4 regions of the Agrobacterium sp. ES01 genome follow, and region 4 is predicted to be linked to each of the others. Evidence: riboswitches for the same ligand, from Rfam matches in the RefSeq annotation. Region 4 holds a riboswitch; each other region holds the start of a gene.

Region 1 (4,132 bases), on a different contig from region 4:
CGAAAAGATCGGTGCCCGCTATGGCCGCACCACGATCTTCTCCGACATCACCACCGGTGCCATCCATGGCGGCGCACTGACCGCCATCATCGGCCCCAATGCGGCTGGCAAGTCGACATTGTTCAAGCGCATTGCAGGCCTGTTGTCGGGCGATGGCGTTGTGCATGTGTCGGGCACGGAGGCGACCTCCAACGCCATCTGTTACATGCCCCAGGATACCGGCGCGAATGCGGTTCTGACCGTTTACGAAAGCGTGCTTCTGGCCGCCAAGCAGGGCGGCAGCTGGCGCGTTGGCGACGATGAACTGGCCGAAATCGACGGCATTCTGGCCTCGCTCGGCATTGCCGATCTGGCCTTCCGCGATCTGGGTGCCCTGTCGGGCGGCCAGCGCCAGCTGGTGGCGATTGCCCAGGCGCTGGTGCGCAAGCCGAAGATCCTCCTGATGGATGAGCCGACCTCGGCGCTCGATCTCTTCCGCCAGATCGAGGTGCTGGAATATATGCACCGCCTTGCCCGCAAAAGCGGCATGGCCGTGCTGATCGCGCTTCACGACCTCAACCACGCCATGCGCTACTGCGACCACACCATGATCGTCTCCAACGGCCATCTGGTGGCCGACGGCCCGACAGCCGAGGTCATCACGCCGGCGATGCTGGCCGAGGTCTACAAGGTCCACGCCCGGATAGAAGCCTGCACGCAAGGGCGACCGCTGGTGATTGTGGATGGGACCGTTTGAGGGCATCACCTCAATCCCTTCTTCCGCCGTCACCCCGGACCTGACCCGGGTTCCATCAGCGAGCGCGATCTCTGGCGCGCGGGGAAGCACCCTTCGACGATGCACGGTAGGGCACCACACCCTCCCGGCACGCAGATGCGCGTCGGCTGGAGGCCTGTGTAGGCACAGGAATGACGACGGGTTCAGGGACCGCCAATGTTTGCGTTGCCGCTCGACCGCAAATTCCCCATTGACGTCCCGACGTAATATAATTACACCCATCCCCGTTGAAGGTTCTCCGAAGGCATGCGCTGGAGGGGATTAAAAGGGAACACGGTGAGACGTACCCAAAAGGGCGCAAATCCGTGACTGTCCCCGCAACTGTGAGCGGTGAGTTCACCCGGGAATGCCACTGGCCGAAAGGCCGGGAAGGTCCGGGGGCGCTGTGACCCGCAAGTCAGGAGACCTGCCCTCGACATGTCTGAAGAAACCTGGCCGGGGTGAGCCAAGGGGAAAGATTGATGGCGTTCGACGTTCACATTGCTGTTGACGGCCGCATAGGCTCTTCCCGCTCCCCCGCTTCTTGCGTGGAGGCTTGCGATGGAACTGCCGTCGTCCCTGATCGGCTCTAGTCCGGCCCGGCTTGCCGTCGAAGGCTTGAGCTGGGGACCGCATCGCGGGCCGTCCCTTGTCTGCGAGATCGATTTTGCCGTCGAGGCCGGCCGGATGCTGGCCATAGTCGGGCCCAATGGCGCCGGCAAGTCCAGCCTGCTGCGCTGTCTTTACCGCTATCACCGCCCCTCTTGCGGCCGTATCCTGCTGGATGGCGCCGATGTGTGGGACATGCAGCCGCGCGATGTCGCACGACGGATTGCAACGGTTTTGCAGGAACCTGCCACCGATTTCGGGCTGACGGTCGCCGAAATCGTCGAACTTGGGCTGTCGCCCCATCTATCAGGCATGAGCCGGAACGCGGTCTATGCCGCAATCGGGGACGCGCTGTCCCTGATGAAGATCGACCATGTGGCATCGCGCAATTTCGCCTCGCTGTCCGGTGGCGAAAAGCAGCGGGTGATGATTGCGCGTGCGCTTGCGCAAAAGCCCGACCTGCTGATTCTCGACGAGCCCACCAACCACCTGGATATCCGCCATCAGCTCGAAGTCCTGGCGCTGTTGTCGCATCTGCCAACCACGGTGATCGTGTCGCTGCACGATCTGTCGCTGGCCTCTGCCCATGCCGATCATGTGCTGGTGCTGGCCAGGGGCCGCCAGGTCGATTTCGGTGCCGCCGGCCATGTGCTCACGCCCGATGCGATCCGCGACACCTTTGCCGTGGAAACCGTGATCGACAGTCACCCGGTCACCGGGCGGCCGCGTTTTTCATTCCATCTTCAGCCATCCATTTCAGGGAAATAATCATGCGTCTCGCCCCATTGCTTCTGTCCGCACTCGCCCTTTCGGCAACAACGGCTGCCGCATCCGGTTTTCCGGTCACGGTCAAAAGCTGCGACCGCGAGGTGACCTTCGATGCGGCACCGAAACGGGCCGTCTCCAACGACGTCAACCTCACGGAAATGATGCTGGCGCTCGGTCTGACCGGCAATATGGCCGGCTATACCGGGGTGACCGGCTGGAAGACGCTGGACGAGACGCTGACCGCCGACATCGCAGCCCTGCCGGAACTGACGCCCACTTATCCGACCAAGGAAGTGTTGCTGGGTGCCGACGCCGATTTCCTGTTTGCCGGCTGGAACTACGGCATGAAGGTGGGCGGCGAGGTCACGCCCGACACGCTGACGCCCTTCGGCATCAAGGTCTATGAGCTGACCGAAAGCTGCATCCACATCATGAAGAAGTCGAAGTCGTCGATGGACGACATGTATGGCGACATTCTCAATCTTGGCCGCATCTTCGGCGTGGCGGAACGCGCCGAGACACTGGTCGCCGGCTACAAGCAGCAGCTCGCCGAGGCGATGGCGGATCTGCCGGAGCGCAAGGGGCCGCTCAAGGTCTTTGTCTACGATTCCGGCGAGGAAAAACCCTTTACCGCCGGGCGCTATGCCATGCCGACCGCGCTGATCGAGGCTGCCGGCGGCACCAATATCATGGACGATGTGGAAACCAGCTGGACCACGGTTGGCTGGGAAGGCGTGATCGAGCGCAATCCGGATGTGGTGGTGGTTGTCGATTACGGCGAAGTGAGCGCCGAACAGAAGATCGCCTTCATGCGTGACAATCCGGCCTTCCAGGATATCCCAGCGGTGAAGAACAATCGCTTCGTGGTGCTGCCCTATGCCGAGGCAACGCCCGGCCCGCGCAATATCGAGGCCATCAAGACGCTGGCTGCTGCCTTCAACCCGCCGGTTCGCTGATGAGCCACCGGCATTTCATCTACGGCCCGCGCCACGCCATCGTGCATCTGATGCCGTGGCTGGTGGTGGCGCTGATCCTGGCTCTGGTCGCGACCATTGCGGCTGGCGTGAGCTTTGGCGCGACCGCCATTCCGCTTGCCCATGTGTGGAAGATCACCCTCAGCCATCTGGGCATGTCCGGCCTGGAGGCCGACTGGAGTGCCGGTCGCGACAATATCGTCTGGCAGGTGCGCCTACCGCGGGCGCTGCTGGGCGCGTCCATCGGGGCAAGTCTGGCACTGGTGGGTGCGGCCCTTCAGGCCGTGACCCGCAACACACTGGCCGATCCGCATCTGCTCGGCATCTCGTCGGGGGCTGCGCTTGGCGCGATCATCGTGCTGCTGCATACCGGCATGTTCCTGGGCCTCATCACCGTGCCGCTGTTTGCCTTTTTGGGCGCACTCGGCAGCACGCTGCTGGTGGTGGCGGTTGCGCGCTTTGCCCATGCGAGCGATGCGAGCCGGCTCATTCTCTCGGGCGTCGCCATCTCCTTCGTGCTGACCTCGCTTGGCAGTCTGGCAATTTTTCTGGGCGACCCGCGCGCCACGCATACCGTGGTCTTCTGGATGCTGGGCGGGCTGGGGCTTGCCCAATGGAACCAGCTTTCCTATCCGCTGGCCGCCCTTTTCATCTGCGGTGGCTATCTGGTTTATAACGCACGCAATTTCAACGCGATGACGCTGGGCGACGAGAGTGCGACCACCCTTGGCGTCTCTGCCGGTCGCTTTCGCATGACGGTGTTTGTCGTCTGCGCGCTTCTGACCGGTGCAGCCGTTGCCTTTTCCGGCATCATATCCTTTGTCGGGCTGATGGTGCCGCATCTGGTGCGCATGGTGGTCGGAGGCGATTATCGCCGGGTGCTGCCGCTTTCGGCGCTCGTCGGGGCCATTTTCCTGGTGGCCGCCGATATCGTCGCACGCGTGATCATTCCACCGCAGGATATGCCGCTCGGCATCATTACCGGGCTTGCCGGCGGCGTGTTCTTCATCGTGCTGATGCGCAGAAA
Region 2 (4,132 bases), on a different contig from region 4:
TAGGGAATCTCCTCGGTACGATTGCCGCCCCAGTAGTTTGGCGAGGGCGAGGACACCGGCAGATAGACCAGGCCCAGATCCTCATCGACCGACATATGCGTCCAGACATTGGCGGTACCGGTCTTCTGCCGCACCTCTTCCGGCAGCGTCTCAAACGACCATTGCAGTTTGCCGGTCTGCGGATCGACGGAGAACACCGCACCCGGAGGTGCTTCGGCAAAGGCCCAGTCCTTGCCGGCCCAGCCGATGATCACGTGATTGCCGGCCACGGTTGGCGGCTGCAGCAGCGAGAACGGGAAGCGGTCATTGATGGTGTTCCACTGATTGGCGTCGAGAACGCCGTTATTGCCGAATTTCTCGCAGGCCTTGCCGGTATCGGCATCGACCGCAAAGAGCTGGGCATCCATGGTGCCGATATAGACGATCTTCTGGCACGGCTCGCCGGCGACCGGATTTTTCGATTGCCAATAGGAAACGCCGCGATTCTTGAGCGCCGGCTGCGTCAGGGCCTCCAGCGTGGAATCGGTATCGAAGTGCCATTTCTCTTTCCCGGTTGCGGGATCGAGCGCCAGAATGCGGTAAAAGGGCGTACCGATATACAGCGTGTCATTGGCAAAGACGGGCGTTGCCGACCACACCGTCGCCGGCGTGCCGCCGCTGCCGTCAGACACGTCGCCGGTATGCATGTCCCACACCTTTTTCAGGTCCTTGACATTATCGGTCGTAATCTCGGTCAGCGGAGAATATTTCTGCGCATTCAGCTGTCCGTGAAAACTGTCCCATGTCGCCGTTTTCGGCATCATCGGAATATTCGTGCGCTGACGCGGCGTGGTGTTGAATGTCGGATCGGCGACGCCCGGATAGCGGTCCGGCTTGGGCGTTGCGTCCGCAAGCGCCGGGGGCGTAGACGGCGCGGCCGTATCGGCGCTATCGGATGTCGAAGGCGCGCTTGGCGCCGTGCTGTCCTGTTCGAGTGTGGTGCCGGCTGACGGAGCCGCCGGCGCTTCGGGCTGGGTGGTATCCTGGGCATAGGCGGCGGTGCCCAATGCGGCCAGGATGAGGCCGCTTGCAAAAACGATATTCATCCGCTTCATCATGCTGCTCCTTGAAATGTCGTTGCGGCAGGCGAAGGCTGGGCGATCTCCCAGATCGCACCGATCAGGGCCACAACCATGGCGCCAATCAGCAACCATTCATGCAGAAAATATCCGGCAGCTGCCGTGCAGACGATGTCGAGTACTATTAATGCGCGTACGACGTTTCTCAGCGCACCATGGCCGAAAATCGGGAAAAACAACGCCGCCAACAACATGATGGCCGTGGAAAACACCACCAGACCCGCTCCGATCGAACCGTTGACGCCCGTGAGCGGGACAACAAAATTATAGAGTGCGACGGCAAGGCCGAGGGCAGCGCCGACAGCAAGCACCCAAATTCCCAATGGGTAATAATAATTTGGATTGTTCATGACTTTCCTCTTCGAGTTGGGACGGCCCAAAACGCAAAACTGTGCCCAACCACCCGCCGTGTGATTGAACGAAACCACTTTGTTTTGACCGTTTTCAGGGTCTGCACTACTCACCCCTTGTTGGGGTGAACGCACAACTTGGCGATAGGATCCATCGCGCCTTGCACATTAGCGAAATAGTTCGAAGCGCCGCCGTGTCGTGACCAGACGGCAACCAAGGGGCGGACACAGTTTTCAGCGACTATTCAAATTGCGCATTCTCGATGTCGCTTTCCATCGCATCGCACCCCCGCATAGCCGCTAGTATGATCTCAATCCAAGGTGCCGGGCCGCAGGGAGGCGGAGCGGAGAATTGGGAAGCCGGTCTAAATCCGGCGCTGCCCCCGCAACGGTGGCGGAGCGAAAAATCCGACGGGAGGCCACTGGGCAGACAAGCCTGGGAAGGAGTCGGATGGTCCATGATGGACAGCTCCGGAGCCCGGAAACCAGCCTTGTAGACATGTCAGTTTCGGCCGCGGCGGGCGGTCCGGGCACATGCGGCAAACCCAAGAGGCCGCATTGCTTTTCTGCGTCCGCCAATGAACATCAATGAGGGCGCAAATGGATTTGCAGACGACAGTTTTGCGGCAACTTAAGAACCGCCGCGAAGGCTTCTCCCTGGAGCAGCCCTTTTATATCGATGAGGACATTTTCAAGCTGGACATGGAGACCATCTGGTACCGTGACTGGCTGTTTATCGGCCATGACTGCGAGGTTCCCCGCGCCGGCAATTATTTCACCGTGCAGATCGGCGACTATCCCGTGGTCGTCGTGCGCGGCAAGGATGGCGTCATTCGCGCTTTCCACAACACGTGTCGCCATCGCGGGCATCGCGTTTGCACGTCCGAGCGCGGCGCGGCGGCCAAGATGGTTTGCCCCTACCACAACTGGACCTACGACCTCGACGGCTCGCTGGTCTTTGCCCGGCAGATGGGTGAAAGCTTCGACAAGGCAGAGTTTGGCCTGAAGCCCGTCGCCTGCGAGAGTGTAGCCGGCTATATCTTCGTCTGTCTTGCGCAGGAGCCTGCCGATTTTGCGCCGATGCGCGCCAGTATCGAACCCTATATGGCGCCGCACCGTCTGGCCGAAGCCAAGGTTGCCGCCCGCTCGACCATTATCGAAAAAGGCAACTGGAAGCTCGTCTGGGAAAACAATCGCGAGTGCTATCACTGCGCCGGCAACCATCCCGAACTTTGCCGAACCTATCCGGAAGCGCCGACTGCGACCGGCGTGCAAGGCGCCGGCGACGATCCGGTCATTGCCGAGCATTGGGCCCGTTGCGAAGCCGGTGGGCTGCCGAGCGAGTTCCTGATGGATCCGACAGGCCAGTTCCGCGTTGCCCGCATGCCGCTGATCCCCGGTGCGGAGAGCTACACCATGGACGGCAAGCCGGCGGTGAAGAAGCCGCTGTCAGGCGACGTCAACATCTCCAATATCGGCACCATGCTGCTGTTCCACTATCCAACCACGTGGAACCACATTCTCGGCGACCATGCGATTTCCTTCCGCGTGCTGCCGCTGTCTGCAGAAGAGACGGCGGTCACGACGACATGGCTCGTTCACAAGGACGCGGTGGAAGGCGTCGACTATGACGTCGAAAAGCTGACCCATGTGTGGAACATGACCAACGACCAGGACCGCTCCATCGTTGAAGAAAACGCCTTCGGCATCCGCTCGCCGGCCTATGAGCCCGGCCCCTACTCCGTCGAACATGAAGGCGGCGTGATGCAGTTTGTCGAATGGTACGCCAATTTCATGGTCAACCGCCTGCAGGGCGACAAGGCTCCACTCTCGGTCGTGGCATAAAATGGCAAAAGACAAAACATACAGGCATGTCGATGAAATGCGGCCCTGGAGCGACAAGGAGCATATGCTCGAATGTGTCGCTTGGACGCCGGAAACACCGGATGTGATGACCTTCACCTTCAAGTCTGACCATCCGGGCCACTGGTTCCGATACCAGCCGGGTCAGTTCCTCACGCTGGAACTGCCGGTGGGGCCGGAACCGGTCATGCGCACCTATACGATCTCGTCCACGCCGTCGCGTCCCTACACCATTCAGGTGACGGCCAAGGCGCAGAAGGATTCCATCGGCACACGCTGGATGATGGAACATCTGCAACCGGGCATGAAACTCAAGGCCTATGGGCCGGTTGGCGACTTTTCCTATGTCCGTCATCCCGGCGACAAATACCTGTTCATCTCGGCCGGCTCCGGCATTACACCGATGATGTCGATGACCCGCGATCTCTCGGACCGCGAACCCGACAGCGACATCGCCTTCGTCCACTGCGCCCGCTCGCCCAACGATATCATCTTCCGCTGGGAGCTGGAATACAAGGCGCGCTACATGCCGCATTTCACGCTCGGCTTTATCGTCGAGCAGCTGGAGCGCACGCAGCTGTGGTCGGGCCTGAAGGGTTGGGTGGACCGGGCCAAGATCTCGCTTCTGGTGCCCGACTTCCTCGACCGCAAGGTCTTCTGTTGCGGTCCTGCGCCCTTCATGGCGACGGTCAAGGACGCACTTCAAAGTGCGGGCTTCGACATGGACCACTATCATGAAGAAGCCTTCCTGCCGGCCGCTGCCCCTGCCCCGATCGTGGTGCCCGATTATGCTGACGGCGA
Region 3 (4,132 bases), 120 kb from region 4:
GATCAGCGCTGCGCAAAAGCGGATCAGGCTTTCGCTGTTATCCGCCCCGCCCTCGATCAGATAGGCCCACAGAGTGTCGAGTGCGTCAGCGTCTACCGTCGAGAAACTCTCCAGTCCCTGATCCGGCTTGTCATCGCCCGGAAGCACCGCGATTGCAGCGCCTGTGCGGCGTGCGACAGCATGCAGCGCCTCCAGCGCATAATGGAAGTAACCGGCACCTCCCAACGCCCTGACGACGATCAGCTTTGCGTGCCGCGCAGTGCGCTCGATATAGGCGTCGACCGACATCGGATGCTTGAGGCTCGAAAGGCTTGCGACCCTCAGCGAAAACGCAGGGGCCACCATGCGGTAGGCAGCCGCGATGGCGGCAAGCTCGGTATCGGCGGCAGACAGGAACAACACATCGCCCGGCGTCTGTCCCAGATCGATGGCCTCGTCACTGTCGGCAATCGTGCCTTTCTGGGCGAGCAGAAGGTGCATTGCCTAACGACGGCTAAGCCGCCGCCCCTTCCACCGCTTCGACAACTGCGCCGAAATCCCAGTCATGCAGGCCGATGACCACGATCCGGGTTTCGCGCTTTTCGCCGGCTGCCCAGGGCCTGTCGAAATAGGTGTCGATGCGGGTGCCCACGGCCTGAATGACAAGCCGCATCGGCTTGCCCGGCACGTCGATGAACCCTTTGAGACGCAGAATGTCATGGTCGGAAATGATGTTCTTCAGCGTCTCCGCAAAGGCTGCCGGATCGGTAATCGATGGCAGTGTGAGCGCGAAGCTCTCGAATTCATCGTGGTCATGGTGATGAAGATGATCATGGTCGTCGCCACTCTCATGCGCCGCAGCATGCTCCAGCTCGTGGTGAGACTTGCGATTGTCGATGTCGCCTTCCGTAGCGGCACCAAGCCCCAGAAGCACCAGTGCCGGAACCTCGCCATGGCGGGCCTCGATCAATGACGGTTTGCGGGCAATGCGGCCGGCAACCTTTGACTTGACGTCGGCAAGCGCCTCGGCCTCCAGAAGATCGGCCTTGTTGAGTATGATCAGGTCAGCGCAAGTGAGCTGATCCTCGAACAGTTCCTCAATCGGGCTTTCGTGGTCAAGATTGTCATCGAGCGCACGAAGCGCGTCCACCTTGTCGTGATCATCGGCAAAGCGCCCGGCAGCGACCGCTGCACTATCGACGACCGTGACCACGCCATCCACCGTCACCCGCGTCTTGATACCCGGCCAGTTAAACGCCGCGACCAGCGGCTGCGGCAAGGCAAGCCCCGATGTCTCGATCACGATGTGATCGGGGCGGTCTGGCCGGTCCAGGAGCTTTTCCATGGTCGGAATGAAGTCATCGGCGACCGTGCAGCATATGCAGCCATTGGTGAGCTCGATGATGTCGTCTTCGGTGCAATTATCGGCACCGCAGCCCTTCAGCACATCGCCATCGACACCCAGATCACCGAATTCGTTGATTATGAGGGCGATCTTCTTGCCGCCGGCATTCATCAGCATGTTGCGGATAATCGTGGTCTTTCCCGATCCGAGAAAGCCGGTGATGACGGTTGCCGGAATTTTGGCCTGCAGCATGATTTAACCCTTCATTTTCAGCGGCAAACCGGCCGCTACGAAATACACTGTGTCCGCTTGTGCGGCGATCATCTGGTTGAGCCGCCCCGCATGGTCGCGAAATTTGCGCGCCATGCGATTATCCGGCACGATCCCAAGCCCAACTTCATTGGCAACGATCACGATCTCTCCTGAGAGATGGCGAAGGCAGTCAGCCAGCCCGGCGCTCTGCCCCTCCACATCCTTGTCCGCCAGCATCAGATTGGACACCCAGAGCGTCAGACAATCGACCAGAACGGCATTCTGTGACGCGCTGGACGAGGTCAGCGTCTCAACCAGCTCGAGTGGCGCCTCGTGGGTGATCCACCCCTCACCCCGATCCGAACGATGGGCCGCGATGCGCGCCCGCATCTCGTCATCGAAGGCCTGTCCTGTTGCGATGTAATGTCGGTCCAGACACGTATCTGTGACAATGTTTTCGGCAAAACGCGACTTTCCGGAGCGCGCACCACCCAGAACAAATGTCACATTTCTGGTTTTATCCGCTGCCACGTCAATTCACCTTGTCGGACGAGCCGAACAGGCCGCCGGGCTTGCCGATGATCACGGTACGATCCTTAGCGGTCGCCTTGCCGGAAATGGCAAAATCGGGATTGCTCTTGTCTTCCTCGGGCAGGAGCTTGTCCACATTGGGTAGCTCCACCTCCGCGTCGGCGGCAGAATTCAGGTCTTCGGCGTTGCGACCGATAAAGCGCGGCAGAATGGCAAAGAACAGCGCGGCCACGACCAGCAAGAGGACCGTCCAGCGTTTGAACAATGCAGAAGGCTTCATCGGGTTTGCATGTCGCATGCAATGCACGCGACCTCCCGGCAGCAACAACAGCGTAGACGCGACCGCAAGGGCGCTTCACCAAATGTCGCCACGACAACCTCCGTGCTGGCAACGGGGAGATACCCCAGTTTCGGGCGTCAGGCCCTGAAGGACGGCAGGTCTCCTGGCTCGCGGCTTCGGGCGCAGCGCAGTCACGCGCATTTGCCCACGGCTTTCCCTCACCTTCCCGAAAACTACCGTGATGCGAAAGGCGGACGATTCGTAGATAAGGAGGCGTCCAACCCCGGTTATTCGCACCACATTTTCAGTGGCTTTTCCGCCTGCAGGAAGACCACCTGCCGCCGCACCATGCGGTCGATCTCGACAGTCTTCAGCACAAACGGATGAGAAAGCCTCGCCGCTCTACAGTCGCGGGGTCGGCTGCGATTGGGACGCCCTGTTTGGGTCCATCCGTCGCATTCCCTTTTGCTCTCCGCGTCATCCCAGGATGAAGCGGAAACCATCCAATTCTCCCGCATGATTATGCGTTCCGCCGAATGAAGTCAATCAAACCGGCGACCTCAAAAGACAGGGGACGACTTCGCTCACAGAGGAATGTTGTCGTGTTTCTTCCAAGGATTGGACAGGTCCTTGTTACGCAGCATCTTCAACCCGCGCGCCAGCCGTCGGCGGGTCGATTGCGGACGGATGATCTCGTCGATATAGCCACGCTCGGCGGCCGCGAACGGCGACAGGAAGCGGTCTTCATACATCTTGGTGTGCTGGGCAATCTTGTCTGGATCAGCGATATCCTTGCGGAAAATGATCTCGACCGCACCCTTGGCCCCCATCACCGCGATCTGCGCCGTTGGCCAGGCATAGTTGATGTCACCACGCAGATGCTTTGACGCCATCACATCGTAAGCGCCACCGAAGGCCTTGCGGGTAATCACAGTCAGCTTCGGCACGGTCGCCTCGGCATAGGCAAACAGCAGCTTGGCGCCATGCTTGATCAATCCGCCATATTCCTGCGCTGTGCCCGGCAGAAAGCCCGGCACATCGACAAAGGTGACAATCGGAATGTTGAAGCAATCGCAAAAGCGGACGAAGCGTGCAGCCTTGCGGCTGGCATCGGAATCAAGGACGCCGGCCAGCACCATTGGCTGGTTGGCGACAAAGCCGACGGTCGACCCCTCGATGCGACCGAAACCACAGACGATATTCTTGGCGAAGCTTGCCTGGATCTCGAAGAAATCGCCTTCATCCGCCGTCTTCAGGACCAGTTCCTTGATGTCGTAGGGTTTGTTGGCATTGGCAGGCACCAGCGTGTCGAGAGACGTATCGGTCTGGTCAACGGGCTGAAAGCACTCGATCTCGGGAACTGGCGCCGTATTCGACTGCGGCAGAAGCTCGATCAACCGGCGCACCTGCAGCAGCGCTTCCACGTCGTTTTCATAGGCGCCATCGGCGATCGATGATTTGGTCGTGTGGATAGAGGCTCCACCCAATTCTTCCGCAGTCACCGTCTCGTTGGTCACGGTCTTCACCACATCGGGGCCTGTCACGAACATATAGGAGGTATCGCGCACCATGAAGATGAAATCGGTCATGGCCGGCGAATAGACGTCACCGCCGGCGCAGGGCCCCATGATCACCGAAATCTGCGGAATGACACCAGAGGCCAGCACATTGCGCTGGAACACCTCTGCATAACCGCCAAGCGCTGCCACACCCTCCTGGATGCGCGCACCGCCGGCGTCATAGAT
Region 4 (4,132 bases):
GGCTGCGGGATCGACTGGTATCGGCACCACAGACAGTAAGCGCCGACAATGCCGAGATCCGAAGCTATTCCAGCGCAATTGCCCGGCAGAAATTCGAAATCCGCAAGACAAAGCAGGATATTCGCCGCCTGCATTGCGACAACTCCAGCATTGTCACCTTCGGCCCAAACGGCAATTCCTCTTGCGATACGTTGACGTCCTCACTGGAACGCATGCAGCAGAACCGACAGATTCTGGAGGAAAAGCGCGACAGCCTGAAGGAGGGACGCGCCATTCCCAACTCCCTGCGTGCCCGCCTGCTGAAGGCCTTGGATGAGAACGGCTGCAACGCGCTCCCCGGACATGAGATAGAACAGCCTTTGGCGGACGAGCAGGCCTCGTCGCCGGCAGGAACGTTGCGGATACCGGACGACGCCATGCGCAACTCTTACGCAATCGACGGGTGGCGTGCCAGCCTGCAGGGTCAGGGCGGAACACTTAGAACCATGTGCGTGCGCACCTGCGACGGTGCCTTTTTTCCGATATCGTCCAACGCGACGCCGGCCATGTTCGGACGCGATGCCGGACTTTGCGATAATATGTGCCCCGGCACCCAGACTGAGCTCTACTATCACTCCCTGCTGAGCCAGGAGAGCGCGGATATGGTCTCAGCGTCCACCGGGCGGCCCTATCGCGACCTTCCGAGCGCCTTTGCCTATCTCCACCGCAAGACCGGTGACGACAAGGCCTGCGGCTGCAACCTGACAGCCTTCCATCAAAAGGCGCTGAGCTACGCCAACCGTCAGCAGAGCACCGCTGCGGCTTATTCCGCCATTACCCCGATCAAGACCATGCCTGACAAAATCGCGCCTGAGAAAATCACCATCGATCCGATGGAGCGCCCCTATGATCCGAGCACCAGCACCGTAAGGCAGGTCGGCCCGGTTTTCCTTCCCAAGGAAACAAGCAGCATCGACCTGAAGCACCCGGCACTGTCAGGCGCGCAACCCGTACAATAAGGCGAATTCGCTCAGCCGTCTCCATCGGGCCATCGCTCTTCGAACACCAGGTCCTCAAGCGGCAAGCGCTGCCGCCAGCCCTTGAGCGCCAGTTCCGGCTGATCATAGAGCTTGTCGACATAGCCAAGGCAGAACCAGCCGATGATCTCGACATGTTCCGGAATGCCGAAGATCGCGCGCAAATCCGCATCGCGAAAGATACTGACCCAACCGACCCCCACTCCTTCCGCACGCGCCGCAAGCCACAGGTTCTGCACGGCGCAAACGGTGGAATAGCTGTCCATGCGTGGATTATGCGTGCGACCGAGCACAACTGGACCGCCGCGCGTCGGATCGCAAGTAATGCAGATTCCCACCGGCGCCTTGCGGATGCCTTCGAGCTTCAACTGCATATAGCTGTCACGCTGGCTTCCAGAGAACATCTCTGCCGCTTCATCATTGGCACGGCTGAAGGCATGCCAGACCGCCTCCCGCATCCGAGCATCGCGCACGACCAGGAAATTCCACGGCTGCATGAACCCGACGGACGGTGCGGCATGGGCCGCCTCCAGCAGTCGAGTGATCAATGCATCGGGCAATGGATCGGATAGAAACTGATCCCGCACATCACGGCGGGTATGGATGGCGCGGTAGACGGCGTTGCGTTCTTCAACGCAAAAAGCCCCTGCCCGCACGAAATGATCGTGTGGTTCGTCGTGCATCGTCAAATCCCCAACAATGCTGCGACCGCCTGCTGTCCGCACAGGCAAAGCCTATCGTGTCCGGCCGGTCTTCTGGCTCGGCATCATCTGCTCCGATCGCCTTCCCGGTCGCAAGACCAGTGGCCTGAGTTTCCAGGAAACTCCCGATCGTGCATCAGCCTCACAGCGTTGGGCACGCGCCGGATTTCCACCGGCTTCCCGATTCTCCCGCTCGCGCGGGCACCAGACAACGTTGGTTTAGCGCGAAGCACGGCAAACGCAAAGCGCCGGCAACGACACCGGCCTGTCTATTCGGGGAAATAGCGGACAAAGGCGAATGCTGTTCCGTCGGGAGACCAGTTGGGCACGTTGATGCTGCCCTGCCCGCCAAAGAATTCGAACAGCGTCTCGACATTGCCGCCATCTGCATCCATCAATCGAAGCCGTACAGTCTTGTCGCGAGGATGGCCGGAGACATCCGGATCGTAGGATAGAAAGAGAACCTTCTCGCCATTGGGCGAAGGATGCGGGAACCAATCGCCTTGTCCGTCCGATGTCAGCTGTTCCAGTCCGGATCCATCGCATCGCATACGCCAGATCTGCATCAGACCGGTACGGCTGGAATTGAAATAGATCCAGCCGCCATCCGGCGAATAGTCCGGGCCGTCATTATGGCCTTCACCGAAAGTCAGTCGCCGTTCGGTGCCACCACGGACCGAAATCGTATAGATGTCGAAGGCACCATCGCGCGCACCGCAATAGGCGAGTTCCCGTCCGTCCGGTGACCAGCCATGCCAATAGGATGGCATATTGGCAGTGATCTGACGCGGCTCCTCATCTCCATCACCAAGAATATAGATGCAGGACTTGCCAAACAGCGTCTCATCCGAAAAGGCAATGGATGCGCCGTCGGGTGACAGTCCATGGTCGTTATTGAGCCGGACCGCGAGACCGGTATCGATCAGCTCGGGCTCGGCGTCATCATCGCCGAGCGGCAGCGCGTAGAGCAGCCCATTTCCATTGACGATCAGGAATTCGCCGTCGCGGGACCAGTTCGGCGCTTCGACAAGATCGTCTGTCTGCCAGACCACCTCGCACTCGCGCGTCTCCATGTCGTAGATCTCAACCGAACTGCGCATAATCCCTCCCCAATAACAAATTCGCCTACAAACTGGTTGGCTGTTCCAGCGCACGCCGCAGCTTGACGACAATCGCCACGCCCGTCTGCAACGCGTTGCGGCGACCCCACTCGCCCGCAAAGCCCCATACGAGACTGGCGACCAATGTCAGGAAACCGATGCCAAGCACCTTGAAGTCGCCGTCCCATAAGCCATAGGCGCCGATGGCGATTGCCGGCGCATAATAGGCAAAGGCCGACACCACACCGAAGAGCGAGCTGCGCCGCTCTTCGCTCGCCGAGACGGAAAAGATATAGTCTCGCTCAGCCTGCGAGAATTCAGGCATCGCGGTCCGAACGCCCGGATCCTCGGTACGATCGCTCATGCACGATCCCGGAACCGGTTCGTAATCGGATAGCGCCGATCACGGCCGAAATTCTTCTTGGTGATCTTCACGCCCGGCGCCGACTGACGACGCTTGTATTCCGCCAGATAAAGCAGGTGCTCGATGCGGTGGACCGTCGCGACGTCGTGCCCCCGCGCAATGATGTCTTCAACCGACATCTCCTTTTCCACCAGGCATTCCAGAATGTCATCCAGAACCGGATAAGGTGGCAGGGAATCCTGGTCCGTCTGATCGGGACGCAGTTCCGCAGAAGGTGCCTTGGTCAGGATATTGGCTGGGATAACCTCCCCAGACGGCCCAAGCGCTCCCGGCGGCACATGCGCGTTGCGCCAGGCAGAAATGGCATAGACCTGCATCTTGTAGAGGTCCTTGATGGGATTGAAGCCACCATTCATGTCGCCGTAAAGCGTCGCATAACCGACCGACATTTCCGACTTGTTGCCGGTGGTCACGACCATCGAACCGAACTTGTTGGAGATCGCCATCAGGATCGTGCCACGCGTGCGGCTTTGCAGGTTTTCCTCCGTCACGCCACTTTCCGTGCCCTCGAACATTTCGCCAAGTGCGGTCAGGAAGCCTTCTACAGGTTCCGCAATCGGCACGATGTCGTAATGGCAACCAAGAGCCTTGGCGCAATCGGCCGCATCTTTAAGCGAATCCTCGGAGGTATAATGATAGGGCAGCATGACCGTGCGCACGCGCTCCTCACCCAGTGCATCGACCGCAATGGCCGCGCAAATGGCCGAGTCGATGCCACCGGACAGTCCCAGCACGACGCTGCGGAAACCATTCTTGTTCACATAGTCACGAAAACCCAGCATGCAGGCGCGGTAGTCCGCTTCCTCCGCTTCTGGAATCTGTGACATCGGGCCTTTGTCACAGCACCAGCCGTCCTCCTCGCGACGCCATGTGGAGACATAGAAGGTCTCC

The links. Region 4 has a riboswitch for cobalamin ahead of bluB (5,6-dimethylbenzimidazole synthase). Riboswitches for the same ligand answer to the same signal wherever they lie in the genome.
Region 1: another riboswitch for cobalamin. It lies ahead of ACQQ2Q_RS02330 (ABC transporter ATP-binding protein); the one in region 4 lies ahead of bluB (5,6-dimethylbenzimidazole synthase).
Region 2: another riboswitch for cobalamin. It lies ahead of ACQQ2Q_RS08910 (aromatic ring-hydroxylating oxygenase subunit alpha); the one in region 4 lies ahead of bluB (5,6-dimethylbenzimidazole synthase).
Region 3: another riboswitch for cobalamin. It lies ahead of ACQQ2Q_RS10040 (hypothetical protein); the one in region 4 lies ahead of bluB (5,6-dimethylbenzimidazole synthase).

The regions. Positions count from the first base shown of each region.
Region 1 covers NZ_JBNQTH010000001.1:447,425-451,556, forward strand. The annotation lists gene ACQQ2Q_RS02325 (ABC transporter ATP-binding protein) at 1-736, shown strand, start outside; cobalamin riboswitch at 990-1,203, shown strand; gene ACQQ2Q_RS02330 (ABC transporter ATP-binding protein) at 1,316-2,131, shown strand; gene ACQQ2Q_RS02335 (ABC transporter substrate-binding protein) at 2,134-3,087, shown strand; gene ACQQ2Q_RS02340 (FecCD family ABC transporter permease) at 3,087-4,132, shown strand, end outside.
Region 2 covers NZ_JBNQTH010000002.1:221,239-225,370, reverse strand. The annotation lists gene ACQQ2Q_RS08920 (PQQ-binding-like beta-propeller repeat protein) at 1-1,094, opposite strand, end outside; gene ACQQ2Q_RS08915 (hypothetical protein) at 1,094-1,468, opposite strand; cobalamin riboswitch at 1,771-1,976, shown strand; gene ACQQ2Q_RS08910 (aromatic ring-hydroxylating oxygenase subunit alpha) at 2,069-3,313, shown strand; gene ACQQ2Q_RS08905 (2Fe-2S iron-sulfur cluster-binding protein) at 3,315-4,132, shown strand, end outside.
Region 3 covers NZ_JBNQTH010000003.1:153,146-157,277, forward strand. The annotation lists gene cobN (cobaltochelatase subunit CobN) at 1-480, opposite strand, end outside; gene cobW (cobalamin biosynthesis protein CobW) at 494-1,576, opposite strand; gene cobU (bifunctional adenosylcobinamide kinase/adenosylcobinamide-phosphate guanylyltransferase) at 1,580-2,107, opposite strand; gene ACQQ2Q_RS10040 (hypothetical protein) at 2,109-2,387, opposite strand; cobalamin riboswitch at 2,524-2,906, opposite strand; gene ACQQ2Q_RS10045 (acyl-CoA carboxylase subunit beta) at 2,972-4,132, opposite strand, start outside.
Region 4 covers NZ_JBNQTH010000003.1:275,027-279,158, forward strand. The annotation lists gene ACQQ2Q_RS10615 (DUF2865 domain-containing protein) at 1-998, shown strand, start outside; gene bluB (5,6-dimethylbenzimidazole synthase) at 1,010-1,699, opposite strand; cobalamin riboswitch at 1,745-1,941, opposite strand; gene ACQQ2Q_RS10625 (TolB family protein) at 1,987-2,817, opposite strand; gene ACQQ2Q_RS10630 (hypothetical protein) at 2,843-3,181, opposite strand; gene ACQQ2Q_RS10635 (NAD+ synthase) at 3,178-4,132, opposite strand, start outside.